Endozoicomonas sp. GU-1: one gene and its partner. Each later gene encodes a partner of the first gene's protein in a complex. Links are inferred from orthologs where the notes say so. Each region holds a gene or a part of one and is shown on either strand. Other genes may lie near its edges.

The links.
Region 2: the proteins of O3276_RS03835 (region 1) and nrdA are in contact, whole or in part, in an NMR structure (PDB 1QFN), measured with the Escherichia coli proteins. The link is inferred for Endozoicomonas sp. GU-1 from one-to-one orthologs.

What each region holds. Positions count from the first base shown.
Region 1 is NZ_CP114771.1:994,180-1,000,210, reverse strand. What follows is about bases 3,120-6,031. They hold O3276_RS03835 (GrxA family glutaredoxin), read left to right. Parts: upstream 3,120-4,410; coding sequence 4,411-4,653; downstream 4,654-6,031. Other genes in these bases: pdxH (pyridoxamine 5'-phosphate oxidase), read right to left, coding at 5,582-6,031; O3276_RS03830 (DNA replication terminus site-binding protein), read right to left, coding at 4,657-5,553; O3276_RS03840 (GNAT family N-acetyltransferase), read left to right, coding at 3,120-4,337. Also shown: ATP-dependent Clp protease ATP-binding subunit ClpX, read left to right, coding at 1-875; O3276_RS03850 (peptidylprolyl isomerase), read left to right, coding at 1,533-2,141; O3276_RS03845 (tRNA(Met) cytidine acetyltransferase TmcA domain-containing protein), read left to right, coding at 2,147-2,887; more of O3276_RS03840, read left to right, coding at 2,871-3,119. UniProt on the Escherichia coli protein: The disulfide bond functions as an electron carrier in the glutathione-dependent synthesis of deoxyribonucleotides by the enzyme ribonucleotide reductase.
Region 2 is NZ_CP114771.1:2,560,208-2,572,922, forward strand. Bases 3,939-6,959 are described here. They hold nrdA (class 1a ribonucleoside-diphosphate reductase subunit alpha), read left to right. Parts: upstream 3,939-4,324; coding sequence 4,325-6,595; downstream 6,596-6,959. Other genes in these bases: nrdB (class Ia ribonucleoside-diphosphate reductase subunit beta), read left to right, coding at 6,735-6,959. Also shown: O3276_RS10555 (hypothetical protein), read left to right, coding at 1-315; O3276_RS10560 (MutS-related protein), read left to right, coding at 291-1,286; O3276_RS10565 (ATP-binding protein), read right to left, coding at 1,176-1,841; O3276_RS10570 (HAMP domain-containing protein), read right to left, coding at 1,838-2,761; O3276_RS10575 (winged helix-turn-helix domain-containing protein), read right to left, coding at 2,790-3,506; more of nrdB, read left to right, coding at 6,960-7,865; class I ribonucleotide reductase maintenance protein YfaE, read left to right, coding at 7,956-8,240; O3276_RS10595 (hypothetical protein), read left to right, coding at 8,371-9,528; pyrB (aspartate carbamoyltransferase), read left to right, coding at 9,890-10,822; pyrI (aspartate carbamoyltransferase regulatory subunit), read left to right, coding at 10,833-11,291; O3276_RS10610 (hypothetical protein), read left to right, coding at 11,502-11,762; ATP-dependent RNA helicase RhlB, read left to right, coding at 12,103-12,715. UniProt on the Escherichia coli protein: Provides the precursors necessary for DNA synthesis. Catalyzes the biosynthesis of deoxyribonucleotides from the corresponding ribonucleotides.

The DNA of each region.
Region 1 (6,031 bases):
TGCTCAACGTACCATTCACCATTGCTGACGCCACGACCCTGACGGAAGCAGGTTACGTCGGTGAAGACGTTGAAAATATCATTCAGAAACTGCTGCAGAAGTGCGATTACGATGTAGAAAAAGCTCAGATGGGTATTGTCTACATTGATGAAATTGACAAGATTTCCCGCAAGTCTGATAACCCGTCCATTACCCGTGACGTTTCTGGTGAGGGTGTTCAGCAGGCTCTGCTCAAGTTGATTGAGGGTACGGTTGCATCGGTTCCGCCTCAGGGTGGGCGCAAGCATCCGCAGCAGGAGTTTCTGCAGGTTGATACTTCCAATATTCTCTTTATCTGTGGCGGTGCTTTTGCCGGTTTGGATAAAGTGATTCGTGGTCGTACTGACAAGTCTGGTATTGGCTTCTCTGCACAAGTCAGCAGCAAGGACGACAAAAAGGATCTGGGTGAAACCTTTAAAGAAGTTGAGCCGGAAGATCTGGTGAAATTCGGTCTTATCCCTGAGTTTGTTGGCCGTCTGCCTGTCATTGCAACGCTTGAAGAGCTGGATGAAGAGGCGCTGGTGCGCATCCTTGTTGAGCCTAAGAATGCACTGACCAAGCAGTACAGCAAGCTCTTCGATATGGAAGAGGTGGAGGTCGATTTCCGACAGGAAGCTCTGCGTGCGGTTGCCAAAAAAGCCATGGAACGCAAAACCGGTGCTCGTGGCTTGCGCTCGATACTGGAGGCGGTACTGCTTGACTCAATGTATGAAATACCTTCCGACAAGAGCATTTCCAAGGTGGTGATTGATGCTTCGGTTATCAATGGTGATTCTGAGCCGCTGTTGATTTACGAAAATTCTGAAACACCGAAGGCAGCACTTTCCGATAAGTGATTTGCTATTGCTTGCAATAAAAACCCTTCCTGGCACAAATGCCACTCGTTGTTAGACGAGTGGCATTATTCAAACTCTACCGCTTCTCTCTTTGGTCGATTAAGCACGGCCAATCCAGGTGCATTAAATCCTTTTATTCAGAGTGCAGAATGATCGATTGGGGTGTTCTTTGTATCCTTCAGGTTGATCCTGAAGATTTATTGGATGAAGAACTTTGATGGTATGAAAGGGTAGAAAACCGGATTTTCTGACTTGAGTTTGCTTGTTGGGTAATCGTGAAAACTGATGGAATGGGTTTTCAGGGAGGGTTAGAAAATTGAGGTAAAAAAGTGTCTGGTCGGAGCGAGAGGATTTGAACCTCCGACCCCCACAACCCCATTGTGGTGCGCTACCAGGCTGCGCTACGCTCCGACACAAGAAGGGTAAAAATGCCCCTTCAGGCGCTGGGTATATTACCCTAAAAAACACTATTTGCAAGCCCTCGCGCATTTCTTTTGCTTTTTTCTCTATCGAAAATACTATGATGCTAAACAGGCTTTTTTTCTTCCTTCAGAGCCTTTACTGTCTATCCGTTTATGTTGCATAAAGTGGTTTTAACTTTTTCTGCTTTGGAGAGAATAAATGCGTTTGATGCGAAACTGGCTGCTGGGAAGCACCATGCTTTTTTTGACTACCCTGGCGTATGGTGCAGCGACAGAGTCAGCTGAGGCCGCAGAGAAGAAGATCGAAGCGTTTCAGGTGGTTCTGGAAACCAGCAAAGGAGATATTGTTTTGATGTTGGCACCCGAAGAGGCACCCGTCACCGTCAACAACTTTATCGAGTATGTTGAAAGTGGCTTCTACAACGGCCTGGTATTCCACCGGGTGATTAATAACTTCATGATTCAGGGGGGAGGCTTTGCCGAGGATATGAGCCAGCGGGCCACCCGCGCGCCGATCAAAAATGAGTCGCTGCTGAATCAGCGTCTGGAGAACAGCCGTGGCTCTATTGCCATGGCCAGAACCCAGATCGCTGATAGTGCAACCTCTCAGTTTTTCATTAATCTTAAAGATAATGAATTTCTCAATGGTAAGCCTTATAAGCCGGGTTATGCCGTTTTTGGCCATGTCATCAAAGGCATGGATGTGGTAGACAGTATTGCCAGAGTGAAGACGGGTTATCGTGGCCCACACGGTGATGTACCCGTTGACTCCGTTATTATCAACAAAGCGTATGTTGTGAAAGAGGGTGGCAGGTCGGTGAAAACCGGGCCTGAGGCTTCCTGATATCCATGAGTAAACAGACCATTTCTACCGCTGGAGAACTCGCTCTATCCCTGAAATCAGCCGCCAGGTTGTTCGGGCACCGGCGTTTGCTGGTATGTGCAGGCGATGCGGACTGGTGTAAGACTCAAGTGGTGGAAATGGTTCCAGCCCTGGCAGAGTCTGTTCTTCTGATTGGCGAAGATTTCCCAGAGCTTGCTGCCTCAAATTCAGAAGTCATTGCGGCAAAACAGTGTCTGTCCCGGTTAGGCAGGGAGCATCAGAACATTATCTTTAATGCCCATGCAGGCTTTGATGTCGATGCGTTTGGTGCCATTAGTGGAACCTTAAGTGCCGGTGGCATTCTGGTACTGTTAATACCGCCATTGGACCGATGGCAATATTTCCACGACCCTGAACATCGCCGGATGCAGGTTTACCCTCAACAATTTGAGGATATCTCCGGACGATATTTGCAGCGCTTGTCGCAAATGATTAAAGCCTCCAATCAGTTATCTCTCTTGACTCAGGGAGGAGGATTACGGATTCAGGAGGCTGAAAATAATCCTGATAAAAAAACACCGGGTGACAAGGACGAGACGGTCACCGCCCCCTGTAAAACCCGTTCACAAATGCGGGCGGTCCGGGGAATACACAAGGTGTTTCGTGGGCACCGCCGTCGCCCGCTGGTTCTGACGGCCGATCGGGGCAGAGGGGAAAAGTGCAGCTCTGGGCATCGCAGCAGCACAGTTGTTGCTGGAAGGTGTTGAGCAGATAATCATAACCGCACCCTCAAAAAGTACCGCAGAGGTGTTCTTTCACCATGCCGGGAAAGTGCTAGGCGAGGCTCATGCCGGCCTTTCAGGCAGACTTCAGTTTATCCCTCCGGACGATCTGGTTCAGACAATGCCTGCAACCCAGTTATTGCTGGTTGATGAGGCCGCTGCCATTCCCACACCCTTGCTGGAAAAAATGCTGACTCATCACAGTCGGATTGTCTATGCTTCAACTATTCACGGTTACGAAGGAACCGGCCGGGGTTTTGCCATCCGCTTCAGAAAGGTTCTGGATAGCAAAACACCTCAGTGGCACGAGCTGAGAATGGCCGAGCCGATTCGCTGGCAGCCGGATGACCCCCTGGAAGACTTTGTCTTCAGGGCGCTGCTGCTCAATGCAGTGCCCGCTGCCATTGATAAGCCGGAAAGTATCCGTTCGCAGCAGTGCACTTTCAGGCAGATATCATCTGAAGAATTACTGCTCAATGAAGACTTGTTAACTCAGCTGTTTGGTTTGCTGGTTCTCGCTCATTATCAGACCCGGCCATTTGACCTTCGCCATCTGCTGGATGGTGGGAACATGGAGGTCTACGGTCTTTTTGATCGACAGCAACGGTTGATCGCTGTGCTTCTGGCAGCCAGAGAAGGGGGGATTGACCCGGCACTGGCCGATGATATCTGGCTGGGCAGGCGCAGGGTTCGCGGGCATATGCTGCCGCAGTCGCTGAGTAATCACCTGGGCTTACCGGAAGCTATCTTCCTGAAAGGACTCCGGGTCATCAGAATAGCGGTTCACCCTGATTGCCAGAGAACAGGGTTGGGCAAAATGTTGCTGGATAAACTCCAACAGGATGCCGCAAATAAGCATATTGATTACTTGGGCACCCTGTTTGGTGCCACCGATGACCTTCTGAAGTTCTGGGGCGACTCTTGCTATGTGCCCGTGCGGGTTGGTTTGTCCAGAGACGCCGCCAGTGGTACCCATTCTGCCATGATGCTCAAGCCATTATCGCACACTGCAAAACGCCTGGTTGATCAGGCCCATAAGAAATGCCTGGCTCAGCTGCGGTGGTTATTGATGGATGAACTTAAAGGGCTTGATTTTGAAGTAGTTGCCACCATCTTTGCCATGATGGCACCGATAATCAGGGGCAGTGATGATTATGCTTTGTCCGGCGATAATCAGCGTGAGCTGGTTTCCTTTACAGAGGGGCAGAGACAATATGAGAATTGCATTGATGTCATCAAAAGAGTGACCTTTCGAATACTGGGGGCGGGTGATATAGATGCTGTGGATGCAAGGCTGCTGGTCACTCGAGTGATCCAGAATCAACCCTGGCATCAGGTGGTTGCAGCCTGCAGATTTTCCGGAGAAAAGCAGGCCCGGCAACGTTTGAGAGAGGTAGTTTCTGTGAACAGCAGGCTGCATTTATCAGCCGAATAGCATTTATGGTGCCTGCTTCAATACTTATCTGCACCAGCTGGTGCTTTCCTATGAACCTGATGGAGCATAAATAATGGATCGGTTTACTGTGTTTGGTCGTCCTGGCTGTGGATTCTGTGTACGAGCCAAACAGCTGCTGGAGATGAAAGGTTTGCCTTTCAAATACGTTGATATCTACGAAGAGGGGATCAGTAAGGCTGACCTGTCGAAGACCGTCGGCAAGGAAGTGGAAACGGTACCCCAGATTTTTCATGGTCAGCAGTACGTTGGCGGTTATACGGACCTGGAAGCTTATCTCAGGGAAAAAGATGCCTGAGAGTTATGCATAACGGTAAATTCTTGAATGAGGATTGTCGTTAATTTTAACCAGACGGGCATCACTGCGTTGCAGTCTTTCCTGTCTGGCAGATGGGTCATAGGGGCGAATTCGGTTAAACTCCGGTAACGGCTCTCCCGGCTTCAACTGAATGAACAGGGGGAGGGGCGAGTTAATCTGTGCCGGATACTGTTTTTTCAGTGCCGGATCCGCCTGCCTGAGCGCCTGAATATCCTTTGACCAGGTAATATTGGCCCTCAGGTGGGGAGCCAGTATACGCTTGATCACCACCACTTCTTTGGCGGGCATTTTTTCCAGTAGGCCAATGTCTTCATTAACGGCGACGGAGGCTATGTATTTCTTTCTGAAATGGACAATCGCTTCTTCGGCGGTCAGCCTGACCGTGCCACTGTGACTTGCAGCCCAACTGAAACCAACCCGTCTCGGGGCCTCTGGAAAGAGCTTGAGTTGCCGGTAACATTGCACAAAGTGCAGGTGTTTGACCTGCAGCCCTCCCAGTAAACCATCCCGTAAATCATCGGATGCCTGTTCAATGGCCTCGATGCTGTCGCCAAACAGCTTGCGAAAGTCGGCCATCGCCGTTTTAAACTGATCACGACAGAGGTTCAGTTCTTCGCCCAGTTGTAAGGTCTGCTCAGAAACGCCGACCAATCCGGTTAAGCGGGCGGTCTCCTGTTTGTTCTGCTCTTCGATATAGGTCAGTCGGGTGGCAATACCCGCTGCCAGAGCACGCTGGTTTGTGGATTCGGACTCCGTCTCCATGGTCCAGATGGGTAATCCATGGTCCGATTCAATGGCTTCCCGGAATAAGCGGTTAAGTTCAACCAGTTGAATAAGCGCATCCCTTACGGCGATTCGTGCAGCGGTTTCTTTACTCATAACGTGCCCATAAAAAACTGACGGGGTTTCAGGGAGAAAGGCGGTCGACTTGCCAGTCACAGCCCTTCTCTGCGGACAACCGGGTGTATTGAAAGCGATCGTGCAGGCGGCTTGGGCGACCTTGCCAGAATTCAATGTTCTCCGGCACGACGCGATAGCCACCCCAGAAATCGGGCAGAGGCACTTTTCCTTCCCTGAATTTGCGTTTCATCTCTTCCAGTTTCAATTCCAGAACCTTGCGTCCGGTAATGACTGAGCTTTGATGTGATACCCAGGCACCGAGCTGACTGCCATGAGGGCGGCTGGTAAAGTAACGCAGTGATTCAGCCGTGGAAATTTTTTCTGCCTTGCCCTGGATGACCACCTGTCGTTCAAGGGCTACCCAGGGGAACATAATGGCAACGTGGGGATTGCTGGTAATATCCCTGGCTTTATTACTGCTGTAGTTGGTGAAAAAGACAAAGCCGGACTGGTCGAA
Region 2 (12,715 bases), 1.6 Mb from region 1 along the record:
AGCTTTGCGGTACTGCAAATGATCGCCATTTATCAATCATACTGGCTCTTTCAGGATAATCGGGCCGCTTACACGTTTGTCATGGAGCGCAGCCGCAGACCCGGAAGAGCACTGGCCAGTGCCAGAGAATTAAAGCAACTGGCCCGGCATCACCCGGCCCTTGAGGACATTCTGGACCATGACAGCGGCTTCCTGAAATTTCGCAATTCCACCCAGATTCAGGAAATAGCCACACTGTTAAACGATGCACCGGAGAAAACACCGACACACTCGCCTATCTGGCAACCAACATGGGACGCTACAAAAGAAGCCTGATGCTGCTGCGCCGAAACCACATCCCACTGATCAGGATTATGCAGGCCACCGGTGAGATTGATGCCTGGCTGACCGTTGCCAAGCTGCTGCGGTCGTCTTCTTACCGGGCAACGAATCCATTGTGTTTTGCACAATATCAAGTATCAGCACAACCGGGTATCGAGCTTCAGGGCTTCTGGAACCCTCTGCTCTCCCCTGCCATTGCGGTTTCCAGCGATCTCGCCGCCAGCGACACCACAGCACCGGCCAATATCATTATTACCGGACCGAATGCTGCAGGAAAATCCAATGCCATGATTGCTGCCGCACTTAACGTCATTATGGCGCAGACACTGGGTATATCTCCGGCTGCATCCTTTAAACTGACACCGTTTTCCTTTATTCATACCCATAGGGTCATTGAGCCGGAAATGATTACTGGCGTTTCCAGTTTCAGCGCAGAATCAAAACGCGCTATCAAGCTGCTGGAGGCATTACGCGCATTGGAGACTGGTCAGTTCAGCATTACTTTTCTGGATGAAATTTTCAGCAATACCAGCCCTGAAGAAGGGGAGATCGGTGCACTCGCCTATATAAAATCGATTGGCGATTTACCCGGGACGATCAGCATTTCTTCTACCCACTATGCCCGGCTGACCTCACTGGCAGGTCAGTTCCCGGACAGGTTTCAAAATCTTCATGTCAGCGCTGAGATCAACAGTGAAGGCCTGCAGTATGATTATGTCCTGAAACCAGGCTTCTCAACCCAGAACGTTGCCTTCCATATTCTCAAAGAGGAAGGCATCCAGGAGGACTTTCTTGAAATTCTTCAAGATCTTCTTGATGTTCCCGGGGAGACGTTCCCGGGAACATCAGAAACTTTAATGCCTCTGCTTCCTGGGCCAGACCAGACTGAACCGGGCTCCCCCCAGGGGACTGTGACTGACCAGGGCGCGGCCCCCATGCCAGTACATAATGCGCCGGACGATTGAGAGCCCCAGACCGTAGCCTCCTGACTTGCGTGTTCTGCTGTCGTCCAGTCGGGAAAAAGCAGAAAACACCCGCTCCCACTGCTCTTCCGGAATCCCGGCCCCGTCATCATCCACATCAATACGACAAGTGTCCTGGGTGGATGAAAAACGCACCTGAACTTTACTGTCCGCGTAGCGACAGGCATTGCCTACCAGGTTCTGTATCGCCCGATGAATATAGCGCCGGTCAATTTCGACAAAACGCCTCGGGTTTAACACATTGCAGGGAATATGCTCGATCTCAACCCGGTTCTGTAATCTGAGATGCTCGCCAACCACCTGGGCCACTACTTTATCAACGTCATGACGTTTCAAACGGAGGGTTGGGGTTCCCTGTTCCAGGTTGGCATAGGTCAGAAACTCATCCACCAGATGATCCAGTTCCTGGATGTCCTGGTCCATGCCCTCCAGCTGGGCCTCCCGCGCTTCCTGTGTTCTGGCATCGGCAATCAGATCCAGGCCAAAACGCAACCTTGCTACGGGGGTTCTTAATTCATGGGACACGCCACGAATCATCTCTTTTGCAGACTCAGCAGACGCTGAATATGGTCGGCCATGGCATTAAACGCCATGGCCAGGCGACCAATGGAATCCGCCCCGCCAACATTAACCCGTACCTCAAAGTCTCCCCGGCTAAAGCGTGTCGCCGCTCTTTCCAGTTTTCGCAGTCGCTTCTCCATTCCCCTGACCAGGATATAGATGGCAAGGCTCAAAGAGATCAAGACGAACAGCCCCAGGGTCAAGATCAGTTTAAAAGGATAAGGGTTCAGTAATTTCAATGGGCCAAGATGGAGTATCTGATCACTGTCCTTCATCTGGGCATAGAGCTGGAGCGATTCATCCCTGATGTTCAACACAGTCACAATACTGCCCTGCTGCAACTGGGTGCTTTGCAGAGGCGTTAACGACGTAGCGGAGTGGACAATGGACACAGGAAAGCTCAACGATTCTCCGGATCGCTGGGCCAATACCGTCACTCGTTCATCCGCAAAGTAATGGCTGAGCAGGTGTCTGAGAAAAACAATGGTACCACTTGCCATTTGTTCTGATATCTCCGCCACCCGTCCCTGCAACAACCAGCGGTCATCAATCAAGGCGGTAATAACGGCGGCCTTTTCCGTCAGCATCTGAACATCAATCCCCCCTAAAGAGAGCTGCTCAATCTCTTTAGGTGTGAAGTCGGATCGCTCCAAAGGCAACATTGAAAACGGAATCGACAGTTTATGTCCCCACTCTCCCAGCCACTTATGCCGCTGCTCTTCTGGCATGGCGGCCAGTACTTCAGAGATGAGACGGAAGGTCCCTCGGGCCATATCTTCCCGGTACTCGGCCAATCGAACACCATTGACAATAGTGACCACTATGCCAGACAGCACGGAGACCAGCACCAGGGAAAACAGCAGGCCGCCATAGATACGAAGAAAAATACTGCTCATGACGCTATGCCAGCAACTTACTCATTTGTCACATGCTCTTCACAAAAAGATACCCTTTACTGCGCACCGTCTTGATCAGACGAGGGTGCATCGGGTCGTCGCCAATTTTGGGGCGAATACGTGAAACCCTGACATCGATGGAACGGTCCTGACCGTCGTATTCAATCCCGCGCAACTGGGCAAAGATCTCTTCCCGGCTCAACACCCGGCCAGCATTTGAACAGAGCAGCCAGAGCAGATCAAATTCAGCACTGGTGAGGTCGACGCTCTGGTCATCCAGCCAGGCCTCACGCATGGAGTTATCAACCACCAGCGCGCCAAAGCGAAGGCTGTTCTGCACTGTCGGCTCGTCTTCTACCGGTGCCGTGCCCCTTCTCAGCAGGGCTCTTATACGGGCAAGCAATACTCTTGGACGGACCGGTTTGGCAACATAATCATCCGCGCCCATTTCCAGCCCCAGCACTTCATCAAGGTCATCGGTGCGGGCGGTCAGCATCAGTATCTGACCATGGTACTGGCCTCGCACCCGGCGACAGATGGACACCCCATCTTCCCCCGGCAGCATCAGATCCAGTACCACCAGATCGGGGCGCTCACTCAAAATACGTTCAACGGCCTTACCACCATCACCTTCCACCGACACCTGAAGGCCATTATTTTCAAGATACTCACGGGTCAGGGTTGCCAGACGCTCATCATCCTCAACAATCAGGATGCGACCCGTTTCTGCATTATCCAAAGCCATTGTTTTACACCCCGGGGGTTTAAGAGACGAAATATTGAAAGCGGCAAAAAACCGGCACTTCACTGGCAATCTAATGGTTTATGGGGCGTAGATGTTACACTACCGACAATCGAACGTCCTCCCCGGAACCGGAGCAGGCCCAAACATTTCTGAATCAGGCTCCTACTCCTAGAGTATTCATGATTTTTTTCTCCGAAGCGGACTCAGAATATTTTTTTATTTTGACAAAATCCCATCTTGAGCTTGCAAATTTCTCGTTCTGTCTGAAAAAGTTACCCGGGAGTTAGTGGGCACCAACACCGGAAGAAATCCACATCTTATCCACAGCACGCCCCCGGTTTTATCGGCTTGAATTTCTCCCGACTGCGCATTATCTTGTGTAGATAAACGGCCGCTACACTATATATGGTACCCCTCGCTGCTGAGTAACACATTGCCACCTGAGCAACCCGGCATACCGGAAATGCCTCAGGCAACAGTCCAGCCAAACAGCGGATTTACTGTTGGCAGCAGCACATGACGGAAGAGCGGACGGTAATCAGGGAAGAATGCTTATACAGATTGTCAGCTGCGCGGCCTCGCGGTTCCGCCGCTACAGCCTGTCTCGCAGAGGCGGGGATCTGACTCATCAGGTATATCCCGGACAGACTCATAGTCTCACAGCCACCGCAGTGTACAGTGGCTGGCGATAAGACAGTGATGAACAGCACGCGCAGCAATACTGTCTGCAGGCCTGGCCGGGCCATGAAGCGTGCTGCAAGGTCATTGATAGCCGCGCTTGATCAAGCGTGTTCATTGAATACACAGGTAAGGGCTGAATGAATAAAAATATCCTGGTCACCAAGCGTGACGGAGATAAGGAACAACTGGATCTTGAGAAGATCCATAAAGTGATTACCTGGGCAGCCGAGGGCCTGGACAACGTCTCCGTTTCTGAAGTTGAACTTAAGTCTCACATACAGTTCTACGATGGCATCAAGACCACGGATATCCATGAAACACTGATCAAATCCGCTGCCGACCTGATTTCGGCCCAGGCTCCGGACTATCAGTATCTGGCTGCCCGCCTGGCCATCTTCCACCTGCGGAAAAAGGCCTACGGCCAGTTTGAACCGCCCGGGCTGTATCGCCATGTGGTCAAACTGGTGGAGATGAAGAAGTATGACCAGCACCTCCTGACGGACTACAGTGAGGCTGAATTTGATCAGATGGAACGCTTTATTGATCACAGCCGGGATATGAACTTCAGCTATGCGGCGGTCAAACAACTTGAGGGCAAATACCTGGTGCAGAACCGGGTAACCGGCGAATACTACGAGAGCCCCCAGATTCTGTACATGCTCATTGGTGCCTGCCTGTTTGCACAATACCCGAAAGAGACTCGCCTGGATTTCATTGAGCGTTTCTACCATGCGGTGTCCACCTTCAGACTCTCTCTGCCCACCCCGATCATGTCCGGGGTACGTACACCTACCCGTCAGTTCAGCTCTTGCGTGCTGATTGAATGCGGGGACTCACTGGACTCCATCAATGCCACGTCCAGCGCTATTGTTAAATACGTCAGCCAGCGGGCGGGGATTGGTATCAACGCCGGTAATATTCGCGCCCTGGGCAGCCCGATCCGCGGGGGAGAAGCCTTCCATACCGGCTGTATCCCTTTTTACAAGCACTTCCAGACGGCCGTAAAATCGTGCTCTCAAGGTGGCGTTCGCGGTGGCGCAGCGACCCTCTTCTACCCGATCTGGCACCTGGAAGTTGAAAACCTGCTGGTTCTGAAAAACAACCGGGGGGTCGATGATAACCGCGTTCGCCACCTGGACTATGGCGTGCAGTTTAACAAGCTGATGTACCAGCGCCTGATCGAAGGCGGTAATATCACCCTCTTTTCACCCAGCGATGTGCCGGGACTGTATGATGCGTTCTTTGCTGACCAGGAAGCGTTTGACAGGCTCTACAAGCAATATGAGCAGGACAGCAGCATCCGCAAGACCACGCTGAAGGCGATTGAACTCTTTTCACTGTTTGCCTCCGAGCGGGCCAGTACCGGGCGGATCTACCTGCAAAATGTCGATCACTGCAATACCCACAGCCCATTTGATCCGGCAGTGGCCCCGGTTCGCCAGAGTAACCTGTGCCTGGAAATTGCCCTGCCCACCAAACCCCTGGATCATATCCATGACGAAGAGGGCGAGATTGCCCTGTGCACCCTGGCCGCGTTCAACCTGGGCACCCTGAAGGATCTGGCAGAACTGGAAGAGTTGTCGGAACTGATTGTGCGTGCCCTCGACAGCCTGCTGGACTACCAGGACTACCCGGTTGCTGCTGCTTACAACTCAACCATGGGACGGCGTCCCCTGGGTGTCGGGGTGATTAACTTCGCCAACTACCTGGCCAAAAACCATGTCCGGTATTCAGATGGCTCCGCCAATGGCCTGACCCACCGCACCTTTGAGGCCATTCAATACTACCTGTTGAAAGCATCAAACAAGCTGGCCAGAGAGAAAGGCACCTGCTCCAAATTCCATGAGACCACGTATGCCAAAGGTATCTTACCTATCGATACCTACAAACGTGACCTTGATACGGTTTGTGAAGAGTCCCTGCACCTTGACTGGGAAAGCTTGCGTGAGGAGATCAAGTCGTTCGGCCTGCGCAACTCAACACTGACCGCCCTGATGCCATCCGAGACATCATCCCAGATCAGTAACGCCACCAACGGTGTTGAGCCACCCCGGGGCTTTGTCAGCGTCAAGGCCAGCAAAGATGGCATTCTCAAGCAGGTTGTTCCTGATTTCGTCGAGCTTAAGGATCGTTATGAACTGCTCTGGAACATCCCGAACAACGATGGCTACCTTCAGCTGGTTGCCATCATGCAGAAGTTTATCGACCAGACGATCTCAGCCAACACCAACTATGATCCCGGTCTCTTTGAAGGCGGCAAAGTTCCAATGAAGCTGCTGCTGAAAGACCTGCTGACCGCTTACAAACTGGGTGTAAAAACACTGTATTACCACAATACCCGTGATGGTGCCGCTGACGCTCAGAGTGACATGGATGATGACTGCGCAGGGGGAGCCTGCAAAATCTGATGAACATCCCTTGTCAGAACTATTGATCAATAGCGAACACCAATCCTGTCTATAGCGCAAATGCTTATAGATAAACAACGCGGTTCGCTTAGGCCAGCAAACCATACGCGGAAACCACTGAATTGGGGCAAATCGAACAATGACATACACCACATTTAACCGGGAACACTTCAATGCTACTCAGGAGCCCATGTTCTTTGGCCGTAATGTCAATGTATCCCGTTATGATGTCCAGAAGTACCCGATCTTTGAGAAGCTGATTGAGAAGCAGCTCTCCTTTTTCTGGCGCCCTGAGGAGGTGGACCTCTCAACCGATCGCCGTGACTTTGCTGCGCTTCCCGATCATGAAAGGCACATCTTTCTCAGCAACCTGAAATACCAGACCCTTCTGGACTCGGTGCAGGGACGCTCACCAAACGTTGCCCTGCTGCCCATTGTTTCCCTGCCGGAACTGGAAACCTGGATCGAAACCTGGGCCTTCAGTGAAACCATCCACTCCCGTTCCTATACCCATATTATCCGCAATATCGTCACCGAACCGGCCCGTATCTTTGACGATATCGTGACCAATGAAGCGATTACCAAACGCGCCAGGGACATCACCCGCTACTATGACGCCCTGATCGAAGGTGTCAGCCTTTACCATCAGCTGGGTGAAGGTAAACACACCGTTAACGGCGAAGAAATCAACATCAGCATTACCGACCTGAAGCACAGGCTCTACCTGACCGTGGTGTCTGTGAACGTATTGGAAGCGATCCGTTTTTACGTCAGTTTTGCCTGTAGCTTTGCCTTTGCCGAGCGCTCCACAATGGAAGGCAACGCCAAAATCATCAAATTGATCGCCCGCGATGAAGCCCTTCACCTGACCGGCACCCAGCACATCCTGCAACTGCTGGCCGATGGCAAAGATGACCCGGAAATGGCGGTGATTGCCCGTGAGCTGAAAGACCAGGCCAGACAGATTTTTATCGACGCGGCAGAACAGGAAAAAGACTGGGCAGACTACCTGTTCCGTGATGGCTCCATGATTGGCCTGAACCGGGACATTCTTGGCCAGTACGTTGAATACATCACCAACCAGCGGATGGTTGCCGTCGGCTTTGAACCGGCGTTTGCCATCAAACAGAACCCTCTGCCCTGGATGAACAGCTGGCTGAACAGTGACAACGTTCAGGTTGCGCCTCAGGAGGTGGAGGTCAGCTCCTACCTGGTTGGTCAAATAGACAGCGAAGTGCAGTCCGAAGATTTCAGTAACTTTTCGTTATAAGTCCTGCATTAAAAACAGTGTAAGCAGTTCCGATACCCAACGTCCCATAGCCAGGCCTGTTTCAGGCCTGGCTGATACAGGCGAAACACCATGGCTCATATTGTTAAGATTCTTGAAGGATTCAGCTTTATTCCCCGCAAAGAGCTGACGCTTCTGGAAGCCCTTGAGCAGGAAAACGTCGACATGGAGTATCAATGCCGTGAGGGGTTTTGTGGCAGCTGCCAGGTCACCCTTGTTGATGGTGAAGTCACCTATACCACCGACCCCATCGCCTTTATTCCGGAAGGAAAAATACTGACCTGCTGCTGCCAGCTGAACAGTGACGTCACCATTGAAATCCCGGGCGGGTGCAAAATGAAGAAACACGACTTGTAAGCCTGTTATTCCACCCTCATCAGCGGATCAGGCGCTTTGATTAATCCTCCACACCTTTAAATTTGAACGTTAGCCTCTTTTTCTGGTCATAGTTATTAACCTCTGGTTTTATATTGGTCAGGAAAGCCCCATGCACCCTAACTCTATACGCCTAATCATTGCAGTCCCCTTACTGCTGAGCATTCTCAGTTGGTTCGCTATTGCTGACGCCACGCCACAGGCGTCTGGCATCACCGCTGAATGGACTGCGCCGCCACCCACCAATTCCGGCATGGAGCCTGAACAAACGCCCGAATCCAACGAAAATGATCAACAGCAAACCGTTCAAAAAAGAACCGTAGATTACCGGGCCAGCACTGAACTGCTATTAGAGCGTTACCCCTATGCCTTGATGAGCTATTTTTCCGAAATGGACGCAATCCTGACCTCCGATGATCCGGAAAAACAGATATTTGCTATTTTCAGGCTCTCTTACCTGGGCTCCAGACATTTTCTATTCCTGGCGGACCCGGAAGCCATCCCTGAGCAATGGCAACCCCATTTTACCAGCACCGCCGAGGAGAAACGAAAATCTGGCCAGACCCGCCACCAGATAGTCGGCCAGGTCACTATCCCGGACTCGAACATCAAGGTCAGGGTATTTAAACTGACTGAAGATCCTTCATCCAACGCCCAGACCAAGAGCAAGATCGTTCTGGCCCTGGCCGGTGAAAAGTCCGATGAGGCTGTCCAATGCCTGGTTACCCAATCAAAACCCGCTCACCCCGGCAGCTCTCCCTGCTCTCTTGCGGTAAAACAGCTGCAGGATATCAGCGATCTCGCTGATTCCCTGAAAGACATGTATCCGAACCATTCGGTGGAGATAACCGGTTACTCCTTCAGCGGCGCTATTGCCCAGGCCGCCATGTCAATATCCGAGACCATTGAGCAAGCCTACATTTTCAACAGCTACGGTATTCACCCAAGCTGGTTGGCAGGTATGCCCGACAGCCGATTGGCCAGAATTCATCACTCCTATGTTGAAGGCAGCTTTCTTCATGGACAAGACTATAACCCGCTCAGCCGATACTCCCGATGGAAACTGTCGCCGAACAAGGTAGCGGTTGCCGGGATGAAGATTCCTTCCAGCGGGCTTGAACCCAACATACGACATATCTACCAGCTGAACCATCATGACAGCTGGCTGGACACCTTTTATAACTTTGTCACCAGCATCTGGATCTTACACTCCAAAGAGTCGGTTCTAAGGGCATTTGAGGCAAATTTAAAGCTTGATCTCCCCTGGTAATTCTTCAGACAAGAGCATGAGCAGGGCTGGCCAGTTTCTGGTCAGGCCGCCGCCCCTGACCAGAACGCTGAAATCCCTTGACCAACGACAGTTGAAGTGTAAAATGCCAGACAATTTGTCAACCGGACTGCTTTTACCCAACAAAGAAGCTGACTGATTGACCAAAAATAGTTAACCTGAACGACACTCACCCGGGATAAGGTTTCGATGACACTGCACATGAACCGTCAGTCAATCAAAAGAACAAGCAGAATCCTTATTACTGGTGCTAACCACTTTATCTGTATTGCAAAATAAAGCCCCTTGATCCAGGGGCTTTTTTTTGACTTGAAAATGACCAAAGGCGACAGGTATTACCCCCATGGGAAACAGGTTCTTTAACAGGAACATTATCTCCATAGCCGACCTTACCCGGGAAGATATGGAACAGATTCTTGCAGTGGCAGCTGAACTCAAACACACGCAACGTCCCGGTCTATTGCAGGGCAAAGTGATTGCCAGCTGTTTTTTTGAGGCATCCACCCGCACACGCCTCTCGTTTGAAACAGCCGTTCAGAGGTTAGGCGGCACCCTGATTGGTTTTGCCGACGGTGGCAACACCTCTGCCAAAAAAGGGGAAACCCTCGCGGACTCCATCAAAATCATCAGCTCCTATACCGATGCGGTGGTAATGCGCCACCCTCAGGAAGGTGCTGCCCGGCTGGCCTCGGAATTCTCCAGTGTCCCCATTATCAATGGCGGCGACGGTTCCAACCAGCACCCAACCCAAACCCTGCTGGATCTGTTTAGTATTCGCGAGTGCCAGGGTCGACTGGATAACCTGACAGTCACCTTTGTCGGTGACCTGAAATATGGCCGGACGGTGCACTCCCTGGCTCAGGCCCTGACCCACTTTAACGCAGAATTTAATTTTATTGCCCCGGATGCACTGGCAATGCCGGGCTACCTCCTGCAGGAACTGGATGAAAAAGGCATCCGTTGGCGTCGGGCGGAAAGCATCGAAGAAGTGGTTGCCGATACAGATATCATCTACATGACCCGGGTTCAGAAAGAGCGATTTGATGAAACCGAGTATAAGCACATCGCCTCAAACTATGTACTGACCAATGAAACCCTGAAACAGGCACCTGCACACCTGAAAGTACTGCACCCGCTGCCAAGGGTTGATGAGATAGCCGTTGAAGTCGATCAAACCCCCCACGCCTATTACTTTGAACAGGCCCGAAACGGGGTATTTGCCCGTCAGGCCCTGCTGGCCCTGATTCTCAATGAATCCTTTGATGACAAGATGTGAGGAGTGATCGATGAGTAACAAACTTCAGGTTGAAGCCATCTGCCAGGGCACTGTCATCGACCATATTCCGGCAGGACAGGGGGTAAAAATCCTCGACCGTCTGCATCTGCTGAACAGTGAAGCACGCATTACCGTGGGCTTTAATTTGCCCAGTAAAGCCCTGGGCTTCAAAGATATTATAAAAGTCGAGGGACGGATGTTTACCGAACAGGAGGCCAACGAACTGGCACTGTTCGCACCCAGCGCAACCATCAACGTGATTGATGATTACCGGGTGGTGGATAAGTTCACCATGGCCATTCCGAAAACACTGAGAGCCGCGTTCGCCTGCCCCAACTCTAACTGCATTACGCATAATGAACCAGTGGCGAGCTATTTCTACCTGCGTCAGAAAAGTCATGATATCCAGTTGAAGTGCCACTATTGCGAAAAATCCTTCAGCAAGGAAATTGTGGCAGAGCTGAGATAACGGCAAGAGGGCGTTCAGCACCCAGTAAAGAGCGCCCTCTATTTCTAGCCTGATCAAACAACTGATTGAAATAAAAAATAAAATCCTTCCTTTCCCACCAATGTCTAACTTCCAGACACGGCATCTCTGCCTATTATTTAATTTTCAGCCAGATGGTGGGTAACAACGATGAGTTCTTGTCCAATATCTAATTTTATCGGTAATCGCTGCATGCCAGACCCTGTAAGAGCGGAGTCTGTTGGAGAAAAAAACCAGAAATTTGCTGAAGAAGCCAGCTTTTTCACCGCCTTGTTCAAAAATCTCACGGTACGACCAGTGCCTGATCCTGGCTTGATGATGGTTCTTAACAAGCAGTGGCTGGAAAGGAAAAAAAGGAAAGTGTCCAAGAAAGGCAAGTCTGAACAATTGTGGCTGGGCAAGCGTGCGGATGATGAGCCATCTGGCGAGTGGGGAAAATTCGAGGACGATTGACCAGACCGTGTTAACCACAATGCATCCCATTTAGCCGTCGCCGGATTTGCCTGGTGGAAAGACACTATATCCATGATTCGCGCGAATCCGTACAGTTCGTTTGATTTGTCCATTAAATCGGCGCGATAATACGCCATGTCATTTACCGTGAAGATCCTCTCAAGGTTGCTCTCACGCTATACCGTACCCACTCCCACCGTGGGCATGGTATTAACCAGCTAACTTCTTCCTCGCCCATCTCTGCGACGATCAGGATAAAGATTGTATCCTTATAGCTGGCTCACCCGGCTGCCAATTGGTAAAGCCATTGTTCAGGACTGAAAGGAACGAGATTAAGGCATTGAGTGGTTTTCTAGGATTTTTTAAGAAAAGCAGCGCGAGTAAAGACGCTTCCCCTGAAAAAGGGAAGAAAGCGCTTTCCGGCAGCAAAAAACAGGCTGCGCATTCCAGAAACAACGTCAAATCATCAAAGCGTCCGAAGCGGACAAGCAGCAGAAAGTCAGACCGTCCTGCCCGGGCTCAGGAAAGCTGGAGTATTGATCAGTTCCAGGTAGCGCCTGACCCTGAAAAGACCCGCTTTCATGATTTTGCCCTGCCCGACGAACTGATGCATGCGATTGCTGACCAGGGCTTCAAGTACTGCACACCAATTCAGGCAGAGGTGCTGGGCAGCACTCTGGCGGGTCGGGATGCGATCGGCAAGGCGCAGACAGGAACCGGTAAAACGGCAGCATTTCTGATCAGCACGATCAAGCAGCTGATTGACACCCCGGCACCGGATACCCGCTACCTGGGCGAGCCACGCGCGGTCATTATCGCCCCCACACGGGAGCTGGCATTGCAGATCGGTAAGGACGCTGAAGCCCTGACCCAATACCTGCCGCTGCACGTTGTCACCGTGGTGGGTGGTATGGATTATGAGAAACAGCGTAAACGTATCGGCGAAAATTATG